DNA from 2 places in the Exiguobacterium sp. UBA3968 genome. Region 1 is predicted to be linked to the other one. Evidence: riboswitches for the same ligand, from Rfam matches in the RefSeq annotation. Region 1 holds a riboswitch; the other holds the start of a gene.

Region 1 (8,006 bases):
TCGTTTTGCGTGAAAATCATGCTCGATCCTTTAATGGACTCGGTACTTTCAAAGTTCCCCATCCCTTTGATCTCATCCATGGCTAACGTCTCTGGTGTATCTGTGCTCTCTTCCTGTGACAGGAAGTAGGCATTCGCACCAAGCGAGAGAATCAAGGCGGCGGCGATACTCATCAACCAACCGAGTGGCACACTCTTCTTCTTCGTTTGTTGCTGACGTGCTTGTTTAATGTCTACCGGAGTAGTCATCGGTGCTTCCTTCGGAGACGCTGCCTCTGCTGAACCAAGGACTTCTCCAAGAATTCGCGCTTTCATACCTGCAGGAACGGGTCGCTCCGGAAGCGATTCAGCGATGGGAAGCATGAGTTCTTCCATTTCTAAAAGCGCTTCACGACATTCTTCGCACGTCGAAAGATGCGCTTCGAACGCGTCGCGATCAGCTGCGGATAATGTTCCATTAAAATAATCGATTAAGTCATGACAACGTTCTTCCATCTCGTTCCCTCCCATCCATTCGTTTTCGTAATGCTTGAATCGCGCTCCTGATTCGCGTCTTGACCGTTCCAAGAGGTAAATCGAGCTGCTCTGAAATCTGTTGTTGCGTCATCCCCTGGAAGTAAACGAGTTCGATCAGCTCTTGCTGTTCTGGCTTCAATTCACTGACCGCGCCGCGTACTTCAGCAGCCGTTTCGCGCTGCATGACCGTCCGCTCGACCGGCTCGTCGTATCCACCATCCCGCTCTTCGACTTCGATCGTCGGTTGTCGTTTTTCACGACGGAGACAATCGAGTGCCGCGTTACGTGTAATCGTTAAAATCCACGATGAAAACTTTCCTTTTTGTGTATCAAAATCAACACGACCATTCCAAATCTTCATCCATACTTCCTGTATGACTTCTTCGGACAACCGGTCATTATTCGTAAAGCGATGGGCGAATGAAAACAATAACCTCTCGTACTTATCGTATAATGTCTCGAGAGCTTGCTCGTCACCGCTACGCATCAGATGATAAAGCGATTCATCGGATTGAGTGTGCATCCTTCTCCTCCTTCTGACGTCAGCCCTATCATATAGTATACGTAAGCTGACACCAAATCGTTTTCGATTTCATCCATTTTCTAAGTAAAAAACTTCACCACATCCATATTCCCTCATTCTATTAAAAGTATAGCTTAAAATTCTGCTGAATTGACAGCGATACCGTAATGGGCATAGCATAAAGATACTACATGACGTCAGGTCAACGGGAATCGGAGGAATAAAGATGGATTATGATCGGAAGATGAAAAACCGTGTTAGTCGGATTGAAGGACAGCTACGAGGTATTTTACGGATGATGGAAGAAGGGCAAGATTGCCGCGATGTCATCACCCAGCTCTCCGCTGCCCGTTCTGCGATTGACCGGACGATCGGCGTCGTCGTTAGCTCGAATTTGATCGAGTGTGTCAAGGAAGCAGAACAAAACGGCGATGGACAAACAGAAGAACTCGTGAAGGAAGCGGTCAACCTACTGGTGAAAAGCCGCTGACGTCACGTTCATACCGATAGTCTGCTTTGGAAGCAGGCTATTTTTTTAAACGTTTCTTTTCCCAAAGTCGATGCGAGGGTACACCTTGACTTAGGTTTGATTGCGTATCAAAACAGGTATACTAAATTGTTATTACTTGGACAGCATGTAGAGCCGTCCGCTTAGGAGGAAGAGTACTCATGACCGTTTCCCTATTCATTGATATCACCTGCAAGACAGGTGAATCCCCTGTTTACGACGCAAAAACAAAACGCTTTTATTTCGTCGATATTCCGAATCAACTGCTCTTTTCATATGATCTTGTTACAGAAGCACTTAAACCATATACGTTGCCAAGCGCTATTACATCGATTGCCTTGACGGACGCTCCGGACTTATTGCGTGTCACATCAGCACATGGCTTTGGCACGTTCGATCTCAAGGAAGGTCATCTGTCTCTCGAACATCAATTGTCATTACCGGATTCTGATCGGATGAACGATGGTAAGCTCGATCCGACCGGACAATATGTCGCTGGTAGCATTAATGAAGAAGACGGTAAAACAGCTGGGCTGTTCCGTCTGCGTCATGACGGTTCCATCGATGTTTTACACGAAGACTTGACGAACTCCAATGGACTCGTCTGGTCAGAAGATGGCAAGACGCTCTATCATATCGATACACCAACAAAAAAAGTCTATGCCTTCGACTACGCTCCCGATGCCCCACTTTCGAATAAACGCGTCGCCGTTGATCTCGAAGAGGAAGAAGGATTCCCGGATGGTATGACGAAGGATGCTGAAGGTCATGCTTGGATCGCACATTACGCCGGATCATGTATCACACGTTGGAATCTTACGACGGGCGAAAAACTGGATCATGTCGACTTCCCTGTCTCGAATCCGACATGTCCGATTTTTTACGAAGATCGATTACTCGTCACGACAGCTGCCAACGGAGATGATGCACCACATGCCGGTGCTGTCTTCGCTGTGACATTTGAATAATTAGCATGGGAGGGATCATCTAGTAATAGATGGTGCCTCTTTTTACACATAATCCGTCTAGACGCCTATTCAAAAACAGACGATACTAAAGAAGAAGTCTATTTACTTTTTGAAGGAGTGAAGCCGATGCGTGTCACGATCATCGAACGTTTACACCAATTGCAGACGACCCCATCCTTTTTCCCGGTCAATTGCTACCTGTTTGAAGAAGCAGACAGTTTGACATTGATTGACGCCGGACTCGGAATCAACGCAAAGGCGCTTTATCACTATATTCGAAAGCAAGAAAAACCGCTCGGCGCAATTATCCTGACACACGCACATGCCGATCATGTCGGCTCGCTCGATTTCCTTGCGAATGCCTTTCCTCTCGCTCAAGTCTGCATCAGTTACCGTGATGCCGCATTGCTCAGTGGGGACGAGACGCTACGCGAAGGCGAAACGACTCCTTTAAAAGGCGGTATTCCGAAAAACATCAAAACACGTCCAGATCGTTTGCTCGAAAGTGGTCAACAAGTCGGTAGCCTCAGCGTCATCGCCTCGCCAGGTCATACACCTGGTTCGATTTCTCTTTGGCATGAAGGTAGTCGGATGCTAATCGCCGGAGATGCCTTTCAGACACAAGGGGGACTCGCTGTCTCCGGTGACGTCCGTTGGCAATTTCCGTTCCCAGCACTTGCGACATGGGATCCGGACGTTGCTCTTCGCTCCGCCGATCAATTAACGGAACTGTCTCCAGATATTCTTGCCGTCGGACATGGTCCCCTCATCCTTGGACCAAGTTACGAGATGCGCCAAGCCGTCGATCGATTCACGCAAGTCTTACAGACGAAAAAATCGTCACCTTTCAAATAACACACGAAAAAACATCCGCGACGCGTTCCTGACACGTCGCGGATGTTTTTTCGTCCAGTAGTTCAATTCTGTTCTGTAACAGTATATCGATATACACGTGCTTCATAAGGACGTAGTTCATCCGAGATATCTGGATAGTTCGACACAAGCAACTTATCTTGTGATAAAACGAAGGCAGTTTGCATCGGTTCGTCATGCACGTTGAGAACGATCCGCCACACTTCTCCTTCTAGTTCCCGCTCATAGATGTAGAGATACGGATCATGAAGAGCTAAGTCGCGATACGTACCATAGACCATGATTGGATGATCCTTTCGCATCTGAATCAATGCTCGGTAGAAGGCAAGTACGGATGATGGATCGGCTTCTGCTTGTGCGACGTTGATGTCCGTGTAATTCGGATTGACCGCTAACCACGGTTTCCCACTCGTAAAGCCTGCCGCGTGCGTACCGTCCCACTGCATCGGCGTGCGGGAATTATCGCGTGCGAGTAACTGCATTGACGAGAGTACGACCTCCGGATCCTCGCCGCCAGCGACGCGCTCTTCGTATCGATTGCGAAAGGCGACGTCTTGATAGAGCGACGGATCCGAGAAGCGAATCCCCGTCATCCCAATCTCTTCTCCTTGATACACGTATGGAATGCCAGGTAATGTATGCAACATCAAACCGAGTAGTTTCGCACTCTCGACTCGGTATCGTTCACTGCCAAAGCGAGTCACTTGTCGCGTATGATCGTGGTTGTTGAGAAACTGTGAATTGACGCCTAACGGATACAAGACGTCATACCATCGTTTCTGAATTTCCTTGAAACGTAAAAGATCCATCGCCTCCATGTCGTCCGCGATTTCGAAGTGAAACAGTGTCCGAAGTTCTTCACGTTCTTCACTGACATATAACAGACCGTCTTCCGGACCGACGAACGGAATCTCACCGACCGTGAACAAGTCTTTCCCGGCAAGGACGTTCGCATGCATTTCCTGAAGGAAGTCGTGCACACCTGGTTGATTTCCGAGATACGATAGATCAAACGGATTGACGACATCCTCAAGCGAACGTTTTTTGATCAAGTTGATGACGTCCATCCGGAAACCGTCAATCCCCTGAGCGATCCACCAGTTCATCATGTCGTAGATCGCTTGCCGGACAGCCGGTTGTTCCCAGTTCAAATCGGGTTGTTCTTTCGCAAAAGAATGGAAATAATATTGTTCGCGCTCTTCACTCCATGTCCAAGGGCTCGGCGCAAAGTACGACCGCCAATTGTTCGGGGGCGTCTCTTTCGTTCCATCTTTCCAGATGTACCAATCATCCTTGTCGTGGATTCGGTCCCGCGACTGACGGAACCAGTCATGCTGGTCACTCGTATGATTGACGACCAAATCAAGAATTATCTTTAAGCCGCGTGCGTGAGCCGCTGTGATCAACTCTTGTAGATCGCCCATCGTCCCCGCCTTGTCCATGATCGTGTAATAATCGGCAATATCATAGCCATTATCGATGTCTGGAGAACGGTAACATGGATTTAACCAGACGATATCGACACCAAGCGATGCGATGTAATCTAGCTTGTCGATGACACCTCGCAAATCACCGATGCCGTCCCCATTCGAATCCTTAAAACTGCGCCAATAGACTTGATAGACGACTGCTTCTTTCCAGCTAGCTCGCTTCATCTCCTCACTCCTCTCCCTACTCTCTATTCCCGCTCCACATATCTGTACCTGTTTATTGGACGATTTTTTTGAATTTCAAAAAAGTTCTTTTCTTTTGACTGAATATTCGTTATCCTTGACGACAATACTACGAAGGAGGCACACATCCATGAAACATTTCGCTCCATCCATCGCCATCGATCGGCTTCCTGCTCCCGTTTTCGCTGAACTTGCGAACCGGATCGGTGCTGTGAAAGCTGCCGGACATGATGTCATCACCCTTGGTCAAGGAACACCCGATCAAACGACGCCCGTACATATTCTCGACGCCTTGAAACAGGCGATCGATGAGCCAACAAACCTTCAATATCCACCATTTCGTGGACATGATTTTCTAAAGCAAGCCGTCGCGAGCTTTTATGCGAACGAATTCGGCGTCACGATCGATCCGGCAACCGAGGTCGCAATTCTTCTCGGTAGTAAAGCCGGAATCGTCGCCTTACCACAAACAATCGTCAATCCTGGAGAAGGTGTCATCGTCCCGGATCCGGGGTACCCGGATTACCTGTCTGGAGCAGCACTTGCTGGTGCTTACCCGATTACGCTTCCATTGCTTGAGAAAAATAACTTCCTGCCGGATTACGATTTACTTGATACGACAGATGTCGAGCGCGCCCGGATGTTGTTCCTCAATTACCCGAGTAATCCGACAGGTGCGACAGCGACAGCACAAGCCTTCGAACAGACAGTTGCCTTCGCGGATGCCCATGATATTTGTGTCGTCCATGATTTAGCCTACGGTGGCATCAGCTTTGATGGTTCCACACGAAGCTTCTTGCAGACGGAAGGGGCGAAAGATGTCGGAATCGAGTTGTTCTCACTCTCGAAACGCTTCAACATGTCTGGCTTCCGAATCGCTTTCGCGATCGGAAATCCGTCCGTCATCTCAAGCATCGAGACGTATCAGGAACATCTCTACGTCAGTGCCTTCACACCGATCCAACATGCAGCGACCGTTGCCCTGACGAGTGACCAAACATGTGTCCGTGAGTTAAGTAGCTTATATGAAACACGACGCGATGCATTGTTTACGAAACTCGATGCAATCGGCTGGAGTGGACCACGACCGGGCGGTTCCTTCTTCGTATGGCTCCCCGTGCCGGAAGGATATACGTCCCAAAGCTTCACGGATCATCTGCTTGACGAAGCACACGTCGCCGTGACCCCTGGATCATTCTTCGGTGAATACGGCGAAGGATACGTGCGGATCAGCTTAATTGCTGACGTCGAACGGCTAGAGGAGGCCGTCGACCGAATCGGAACGCTCAACCTGTTCCGGACACCTGTTGCGGAATAATTCTGAAAAAACATTTGACAGATGGGAATCATTTCCGTTAAAGTAAATCCCAACAGCATAACTACTTATCGAGAGCGACCGAGGGATTAGGCCCAACGACGTCCGGCAACCACCTATCAGGAACGGTGCCACATCCTACAGAATGGATTCATTCTGAGAGATAAGTTACGAAATCTTACACTTTCGTCGCTTTTTTCTGGTTGCTCTGCTACTAGGAAAAAGCGACTTTTTTTGTACAAGGAGATGAGCAAATGATCGAATTCAAACAGATTACGAAACGGTTCGTCCGAGACCGGACCCCGATTTTCGCATTACGGGATGTCGATTTGACGATTCAAAAAGGAGAAATCTTTGGGATCATCGGCGAATCCGGTGCCGGTAAGAGTACGTTACTTCGTCTGATCAACGGTCTCGAGCATCCGACACAAGGAACGGTCAAGGTCGACGGTGTCTCGCTCGGTGGGATGTCAAAAGCAGATTTGCGTCAACTTCGTTTGCGGACAGGAATGATCTTTCAGCATTTTCAATTGATCCAGTCGCGTAATGTCGCAGATAACATTGCTTTCGCACTGAAGGCTGCTGGCGTCAAACGAGCAGATTTTCCAGAACGGATCCGTGAACTCGTCTCACTCGTCGGACTCGAAGGATTCGAAACGAACTTCCCGAGTCAGTTGAGCGGCGGACAAAAACAGCGCGTTGGGATTGCCCGGGCACTCGCGAATGATCCAACCGTCTTGTTATGTGACGAAGCGACCTCTGCCCTTGATCCGGTCACGACGCTGCAGATTTTAGATTTGTTGAAAGATTTGAATGAACGACTCGGATTGACGATCGTCCTCATCACGCATGAGATCGATGTCGTCAAACAGATTTGCCATCGTGTCGCGGTCATGTCGCAAGGGGAAGTCGTCGAAGTCGCCTCTACATACGATTTGTTCAGTCAAGCCAAACATCCGGTGACACAACATTACGTCGACACGGCACTCCAGATCGAGCTACCGGAACGCATCTTGCAAGCGACACCGGGAAAGATCATCCGCCTGCAGTTCACGGGCGAGAAGACCGGTGAAAGTACGTTGTCGGAAGCCATCCGTCGATACGATATCTCGGTCAGCATCCTGCACGGAAAAGTCGATTACATCCAAGACGTCGCTTTTGGTGTCCTAATCGTCAGCTTGACGGGATCCTCCGATCAAATCGCACCTGCCCTCGACTGGCTTGCGGCGGAACTTCATACACTCGAGGTGATTCAGGATGTGGCTTGATCGTATACAAACGATGTTACCCGAGTTGTTGAAGGCACTTGGTGAGACGGCGTGGATGGTTGGCATTTCGCTTGCCTTCGCATTGGTCGTCGGGATTCCACTTGGGATTCTCCTGTTCGTCACCGACCGCGGCTTATTCTTTCAAAACATTGCCATCCGACGTGTCCTTGACTTCGTCGTCAACATCGTCCGGTCCTTGCCGTTCATCATCTTGCTTGTTGCTCTCATTCCATTAACGAAGTTCTTGCTTGATAATACGATCGGTCCGACAGCAGCATCCGTCAGCCTCAGTGTCGCAGCGATTCCGTTTCTCGCACGACTCGTCGAAACATCACTGCGTGAGATTCCACCTGGTTTGATCGA
Region 2 (8,006 bases), 180 kb from region 1:
GATGTCCTGCTCAATCGTCTCTACCCATGTCGTGCGTACTGGTGTCGTCATGCTATCCACTCTCCTTTAGAATTTATTCGCCGATGTCGCTTAGTGGAACGAACGTCGGGATCGAGCTACCTTTATATTCTTTTTTGATGAAAGCCGCGACATCTTTTTGTTGGTAAAGCGACGCGATCTTTTTCAGTTCTTTTTTGTTCTTGTCTTCCGTCCGTGTCGCGATGATGTTGATGTATGGTTTTGCTGTCTCGTTCTCATGGACGATCGAGTCCTTGATCGGATTTAGTCCTGCGTCAACAGCAATACCGTTATTGATGATCGATGCAGCGACGTCCGGTAAGACGCGTGGCGTTTGTCCAGCGACGATCGGAACGATTTTCAGTTTCTTCGGATTTTCAACGATCTTATCGACCGATCCATTGCCGTCGAAGTCGTCCGGTAATTTGATCAAACCTGCTTCTTGTAGTAACAAGAAGGCACGTCCCATGTTCGTCGCTTCGTTCGGAACAGCGATTTTGCCACCGACTGGAATATCTTTGACGTCCTTATATTTATCTGAGTAAATGCCCATCGGTGCAATGACGGTCGTCGCAATCGGCGACAGCTTCAACTTATGTTCCTTCTTGAAGGCGTTGAAGTAGGAAATCGTCTGGAAAGCATTGGCGTCGATCTCACCCTCAGCCAGTGCCATGTTCGGCTGGACATAATCGGAGAACTTGACGAGCTCGATTTTGATGCCCTCCTTTTCCGCTTTTTTCGCGACGTAATCCCACACTTGAGTGTCTGAACCGCTGACCCCGAGCTTGATCGTCTTTTCTTCTTCTCCTGATGCTGAGCACCCGGCAAATAAAATCGTCGTTAATGTTGCTCCAATCGCTACTGCTTTTTTCATGGCTGAATCGCTCCCTTGATTAATGTCTTCTGATTTTTCGTGCGACGATGTTGCCTGTCGTCTGTAAGCCTTGGACTAAGATAACGAGAATCCCGACCGTGATGATCATGACTTTCGTGTCGAACCGTTGATAACCGTACGTAATTGCTAAGTCACCCAAACCGCCACCACCGATGGCGCCTGCCATCGCTGATGCCCCGATCAAGCCGACTGTTGCAATCGTTAAATTAAGGATTAGTGAACCGAGTGCTTCCGGCAGAAGGAAGCGGAAAATCGTTTGAAACGGTGTCGCGCCCATCGCTTCTGCTGCCTCAAGGACGCCTTTATCGACTTCAAGTAACGAGCTCTCGATCAGACGCGCCATGTACGGTGCGGCGTAAAAGACGAGCGGGACGATTGCGGCTTCGGTTCCGATCGACGTCTGGACGATCAACCGTGTCAACGGGATGATCGCAACAAGTAAGATGATGAACGGAATTGAACGGAAGATATTGACGATACTGTTGAAGAATGTGAACAGCGGGACGTTCTCGAGCAATGCCCCTTTCCGGGTGACGACGAGCAGGATGCCGAGTGGTAAACCGATCAAAGTTGAAAATAATAACGACACTGACACCATCGTCATCGTCTGCAAAAATGCTGTCCAGATATCACTGTAGTTAACTAGCATCAGCAAGCACCTCCTCGACGGTCACCTGTGCCTGATCGATGTACTGTAAGGCCCGTTTTACTTCGATTGTTTCACCGATCAGTTCAACAAGTAATGTACCGAACGGTGTTTCCTGTAACTCCGTGATGCTACCGTGCAGGATGTTGACATCGACGTCGAAGCGTTTTGCGACTTGCGATAAGAGTGGTTGCCCGGTGTGATGTCCGAGAAAATGAATCTTATAGATCGGATGCGCATTCCGTGACTCGATCAACTGACGAATTGATGCCGGAATTTCATCATGCATGACGGAGCGGACGAAGTTTTTCGCTGTCTCGGTCTGCGGATTCGAAAAGACATCAAAGACTGTTCCTGACTCGATCAGCTTCCCGGCTTCGATGACGGCGACCCGGTCACAAATCTCCCGGATGACGCCCATCTCATGGGTGATCAAGAGAATGGTGATCCCGTATTCCGCATTGATGCGTTTTAATAACTGGAGAATATGATGTGTCGTCTGAGGATCGAGTGCTGACGTCGCTTCGTCACATAAGAGCACGGATGGTTGCGTCGCTAGTGCCCGGGCGATGCCGACACGTTGCTTTTGTCCGCCGGATAATTGATCCGGGTAATGATCCGCCTTATCCGCAAGATCGACGAATTCGAGTAATTCCGTCACCCGGCGACGAATCTCGTCTTTCTTGACACCTGCGAGAACGAGTGGTTTCGCAACGTTCGTAAAGACCGTGTTTGCATTCAATAGATTGAAGTGTTGAAAGATCATCCCGATCCGCTGTTTCGCTTGGCGTAATTTTTTTGGTGATAGTTGTGTTAAATCTTCTCCGTCGACCGTCACTGTTCCTGACGTCGGTCGTTCTAACAGGTTGACGCAGCGGAGCAATGAACTTTTCCCGGCACCGCTAAAGCCGATGACACCGAAGATTTCGCCTTTCTCGATCGTCAGGTCGACACCGTCGAGTGCTGCGATCGTCTGATCCTTCGTGACGTACGTTTTTTTGACTTGATGAAATGCAATCATTCCGTTTTCCCCCTTCATTCAACAAAAAAGGTCCCTTCTTGAGAAACAAGAAGAGACCTGGATCCGCACAATGGCAGAATCCACTCCACTCATCTCTCAGACATCTGTCTGATGGAATTGGCACAGTGCTCATAATGAGTCTGTTGCCGAGGTTTCGTAGGGCCAGTCCCTCCACCTCTCTGGATAAGTATTGCGGTATGAAATTCGTATGTGTGTTGTTGCGTTGTTGCTTATGTCGTAAAACTAATTTTTACATTACGGGTCGAACCTTTAAAAGTCAACCAACTTTGCAAAAATAATCCATTTGGCGCATATCGATTGAGTCATAAGTTATGAGTTAGCTGAAAGAACAAATCACGATTCGTCCAGAACGATTTGACAAGGCATTTTCGGTCGTGCTACCATCGTTTCAATGATTAATCCGACAATTCCAATATGATATTTATCAAGAGTGAACGAGAGACCTGGCTCTATGACTTCACGGCAACCTGCAATCTGTAAGGTGCTCCGACCAGCAAAGCGCGGCTTTGGATGATACGGTGAAAAACTCGTGGGCGTCCAAGCAGTGACGTTGACGAGTTTTTTTCACGAATGGAGGAAAAATAGTAATGATGAACTATCCTGTATTGACTGGTGCTGAAGCATTTTATCTTCAAGGTGGACCGATCGGCATTTTAATCTGTCATGGTTTTAATGCGACCCCGCAAAGTGTTCGGGACGTCGGTGAGGCATTTGCTGCTAAAGGATTCACTGTCTATGCTCCACGTTTGCGTGGTCACGGGACGAACGTCCGTGAGTTCGAACAATCGACTGCTCGATGTTGGAAGCAGAGCCTGCAAGACGGCTATGCACGTTTACAAGAAACATGCGATCAAGTCTTCGTCATCGGTCAATCGATGGGCGCGACGCTCGCACTATCGCTCGCCGCTGACGGGATTCCATTTTCAGGCATCATTACGATCAATGCCGCTCTCTCCGTTCCGTCTTATGAAGCACTGTCGTTTGAAGATGGTCCACAGTACTTACCTGAAGGGGCACCGGATATCAAACGGTCTGCTTTCGAAATCATCTATGACCTCGTTCCGAGTCGTTGTGCATTCGAACTCGTCCGCTTGATGGATGAGACGAAAGGACGCCTTGGATCGATCCTTCTACCGACATTGATTCTTTACTCGGCGACCGATCACGTCGTTCCGCCGTCGAGCTCGGATTACCTGCATCAGCATATCGGGACGAATGATAAACGAATCTACTGTCTCCTCAACTCGTACCACGTCGCGACCCTCGATCATGATCAGGATTTGATCGTGCGTGAGACGATTCGTTTCATCGAACGCTCGAGTCGTTTCTCACAGGAAACGGGATAATAAAAAAAAACAGCTATTCGTCTTCACTTAGAAGCGAACAGCTGTTACATCAAAGGACGACCATCATCGGTTCGTCTTTTTTGTTTATCCTTTTTGGTGCTGCATCGTTTGGAGCGGCTTCGGCTTTCCTGGCACTTCATGGCAGTGGCGGCACCGTGGCTCATACGATTCTGAAGCGCCGACTAAAATGATCGGATCATCATAGTTCGCTGGTTTTCCATCAATCAAACGTTGTGTCCGGGAAGCCGGATCGCCACATGAGAGACAGATCGCCTGAAGTTTCGTCACAAATTCTGCGCGCGCCAGTAATTCCGGCATCTTGCCAAATGGCTCTGCCCGGAAATCCTGATCGAGTCCTGCACAAATGACGCGTTTTCCGTCTTGCGCAAGTGCTTCGATGACTTGAACGATCTCATCATCAAAGAATTGAACTTCATCAATTCCGACAATTTGTGTTTCTTCCGCTACTGCTGCATAGAGATCACGACTCGTCGCCATTGGAATCGCCACGACGGAATTTCCGATGTGAGAGACGACATGCTCTTCATGGTACCGGTCGTCGATTGCCGGCTTGAATACTTGAACGGGCAGTTTGCCGTACTGTGCCCGTCTGACACGACGAATCAACTCTTCCGATTTCCCGGAAAACATACTACCACAAATTACTTCGATCCAGCCGTACTGATTTATTACATGCATCATCGTCCGACACCGTCCTCTAAAAATAGTCACTTTAACGAGTATAGCTCGAAACGGTATTGAGAAAAAGGGTTGACTTCCGGAAATCAAAATTCATTTTTTCTTTACCTAGAATTTTTGTCCTTTCATTCCAACCTTCATCCATTTCCTGTACACTAAAGAAGAAGATTCTCGCGAAAGAAGGTGTCCCCGATTCATCATCTCTTACATGACATTCTGCACCAATATGGCGCCCTTGGTCTTTCCGTCCTTCTCGCAGGTGGTATCGTGGGATTGCCGGTTCCTGATGAGACCTTGCTCGTCCTGTCCGGTTTTTGGATGCATCAAGGCAATCTACCGCTGTTCGGTACGATTCTTGCCGCTTACGCTGGCAGTTGCATCGGAATGACGATTAGCTACGTGCTGGGCTTAAAACTCGGCATGCCCCTGTTGCATCGCGTCGGACCAAAGATGCGCATCTCAGAAAAACACATTCTCTCCGCTGAAGCCGGATTTCGTCGTTACGGCAAATCGGTCTTGATCATCGGTTACTACATACCTGGTCTTCGCCAACTCTCTGCCTTTTTTGCAGGTGTTTCAAAAATGCCGTTTCGCATTTTTGCGAGTTACGCGTATACAGGTGCTTTGATTTGGGTCAGTGTGTTCTTGGGCGCCGGCTACTTTGTTGGTCGTCATATCTCGTTCCATAAAGTCGTCGACTACATCTTGGCACATCCAGATGCTATGCCGTACTTGATCGGGATCGTCGGCGGGATTGCTTTCTCGTTCGTCTTAAAGACGTACCTTACGTACCGTTCGCAATTCAGTCTATACAAAAACAGCCTGCTTCCGTAATGGAGGCAGGCTGTTTTTTAAGAACCGGCAAGTAATTACTTGCGGCCGTATTTTTTGTTGAAGCGATCGACACGACCATCTGCCGCGTTGAACTTTTGACGACCTGTGTAGAATGGGTGCGAGTCTGAAGACACATCCACACGGATGAGTGGGTACTCGTTACCATCTTCCCAAGTGATCGTTTCGTTCGAAGAACGAGTAGAACCGCTTAAGAATTTGTACTCAGTCGTTGAATCCATAAATACTACTTTGTTGTAGTTAGGGTGAATTCCTTGTTTCATGGTTGATTTCTCTCCTTCCGCCCTGGTCCATTTGCTGAGCCAGAGTAAGTTACCTTCCTATACTAAACGATTTTTTTACGCGTCGCAATAGTTATTTTTCCGTCGTTGCTTCCTTCTTGACGGTACGCGGTTTAGCAGGTGCACGTCGGACCGTCTTCTTCTTTTCTTTCTCAAGTTCAGCAAAAAATTCTTCATTATTTTTCGTGTCGCGAATCTTACGCAGGAACGTATCGACGAACTCGTTCGACTCGTTCATCGTCCGACGAATCGTCCAGAGCGCATCGAGTTGCTCTTTCGGAAGCAAGAGTTCTTCCTTCCGCGTACCTGATTTGCGAATGTCGATTGCCGGGAAGATTCGGCGTTCCGACAGCTTACGATCGAGATGTAGCTCCATGTTTCCTGTTCCTTTGAATTCCTCATAGATGACGTCATCCATGCGGGATCCCGTCTCGACGAGCGCCGTCGCAAGAATCGTCAAACTGCCACCATGTTCGATGTTTCGCGCCGCACCAAAGAACCGTTTTGGTTTGTGGAACGCTGCTGGGTCAATCCCCCCTGAAAGCGTCCGTCCGCTTTGCGGCACTGTTAAGTTATACGCACGAGTCAAACGCGTGATCGAATCCATCAAGATGACGACATCTTTTTTATGTTCGACAAGTCGCATCGCCCGTTCAAGGACAAGTTCAGAAATCCGCACATGGTTGTCCGGTGTTTCGTCGAACGTTGAACTGACGACGTCTGCTCCCGGAACCGAACGCTCGATGTCAGTTACTTCCTCTGGTCGCTCATCGATCAATAGAATGATCAGCTCGACATCCGGATGATTCTCTTGAATCGAGTTCGCGATTTCTTTGAGGAGTGACGTCTTCCCTGCTTTTGGTGGTGCGACGATCAAACCGCGTTGTCCAAACCCAACTGGTGCAATCATATCCATGACACGAACCGATAAATGACGTGGCTCTGTCTCAAGACGCATTAAACGATCCGGATAGATCGGTGTCAGCGCCGGGAAGAACAAACGGTTACGCGCTGTATCCGGTGCTTCGCCGTTGACGGCTTCCACACTAAGTAACCCTTGGAAACGTTCGTTTTCCTTCGGTGGGCGTACTTTACCTGTGACGACATCACCATTACGTAGATTGAAGCGTCGGATTTGAGAAGCGGCGATATAAATATCTTCAGAGGATTGGGAATAATTGATAGGGCGAAGGAAGCCGAAGCCACCATCGTTTTGCATTTGTGGATTACCAGGGATGACTTCAAGTACCCCTTCGAGGAAATAAAGACCTGTTGATTCCGCCTGTGCTTTTAGAATCTTGAACATCAACTCACGCTTACGGGCTTCCCGATATTGCGGGACATTCTTCGTCTTTGCGATTTCATATAATTCTTTTAATGTCAGCTGGCTCAATTGAGCCAAAGTATAGGAACGTTCAGGTTTATCTTTTTTATCAGTTGTTGGCATGTTTTTCACCTATTCTTTATAAATTCAACTGCATTCAGCATACTTCCATACATACATCAGGAGGTATGTAATTTCTTTCGTGAACTAAAGGTATCATATTTTTTTAAATTCGTCGTCAACAATCCTTTGCGTTTCTTACTTTGTAATATTCAAGGATATTATTTCAGTTATGTTACAAAAGCATCTATTTTGTCTTCTAACTGAAAAAACGTTTTTAAGGGCGCACATGCTAAGATATTCCTGCAGACAAAATTCTTACACAGTTGTAAGGTTCACTGCTTAATCACACACTTAATGATTTCATCATATAACTTACGGACGCAACACACTACATTAAAACGGAGGAATTCTTAACATGAAACGTTTTCTAGCATCGATCGCGACAGCAGCCTTAGTGGTTTCAGGTTTTACATCAGTGGGTACAGGTAAAGTTGAAGCAGCAACAGTCACGAAAGTCAAGATCACGGACAACGGTCTTCGTGTTCGGACAGCTCCTTCTACGAAAGCAAGCATCGTCGGGAAAGTCAACGCTGGTCAAGTCTTTACATACAAAGGCAAATCAGGCAGCTGGACAAAAATCTCATACGGCGGTAAAACACGTTATGTCTTCTCACAATACACAAAGACATACAAATCATCTTCAAGCGCTAAAAAATCAACAAGCACATCTTCTAAACGGACGAAAATCCTGAACGAAGCAGCAAAACATAAAGGTACACCATACGTATGGGGCGGAACAACGACTCGTGGATTCGACTGCTCTGGTTTCACAAGCTACGT

The links. Region 1 has a riboswitch for S-adenosylmethionine ahead of B3S86_RS11485 (methionine ABC transporter ATP-binding protein). Riboswitches for the same ligand answer to the same signal wherever they lie in the genome.
Region 2: another riboswitch for S-adenosylmethionine. It lies ahead of B3S86_RS12295 (alpha/beta hydrolase); the one in region 1 lies ahead of B3S86_RS11485 (methionine ABC transporter ATP-binding protein).

What each region holds. Positions count from the first base shown of each region.
Region 1 is NZ_DGCW01000005.1:1,880,362-1,888,367, forward strand. It holds gene B3S86_RS11450 (anti-sigma factor) at 1-494, opposite strand, end outside; gene B3S86_RS11455 (RNA polymerase sigma factor) at 475-1,038, opposite strand; gene B3S86_RS11460 (metal-sensitive transcriptional regulator) at 1,265-1,528, shown strand; gene B3S86_RS11465 (SMP-30/gluconolactonase/LRE family protein) at 1,708-2,514, shown strand; gene B3S86_RS11470 (MBL fold metallo-hydrolase) at 2,641-3,369, shown strand; gene B3S86_RS11475 (alpha-glucosidase) at 3,432-5,042, opposite strand; gene B3S86_RS11480 (aminotransferase class I/II-fold pyridoxal phosphate-dependent enzyme) at 5,191-6,378, shown strand; SAM riboswitch class I at 6,441-6,545, shown strand; gene B3S86_RS11485 (methionine ABC transporter ATP-binding protein) at 6,630-7,643, shown strand; gene B3S86_RS11490 (methionine ABC transporter permease) at 7,633-8,006, shown strand, end outside.
Region 2 is NZ_DGCW01000005.1:2,057,756-2,065,761, forward strand. It holds gene B3S86_RS12275 (M20 family metallopeptidase) at 1-51, opposite strand, end outside; gene B3S86_RS12280 (MetQ/NlpA family ABC transporter substrate-binding protein) at 74-892, opposite strand; gene B3S86_RS12285 (methionine ABC transporter permease) at 912-1,562, opposite strand; gene B3S86_RS12290 (methionine ABC transporter ATP-binding protein) at 1,552-2,580, opposite strand; SAM riboswitch class I at 2,667-2,770, opposite strand; SAM riboswitch class I at 3,020-3,121, shown strand; gene B3S86_RS12295 (alpha/beta hydrolase) at 3,189-3,947, shown strand; gene B3S86_RS12300 (thymidine kinase) at 4,032-4,646, opposite strand; gene B3S86_RS12305 (DedA family protein) at 4,830-5,480, shown strand; gene B3S86_RS12310 (type B 50S ribosomal protein L31) at 5,516-5,761, opposite strand; gene rho (transcription termination factor Rho) at 5,853-7,226, opposite strand; gene B3S86_RS12320 (C40 family peptidase) at 7,582-8,006, shown strand, end outside.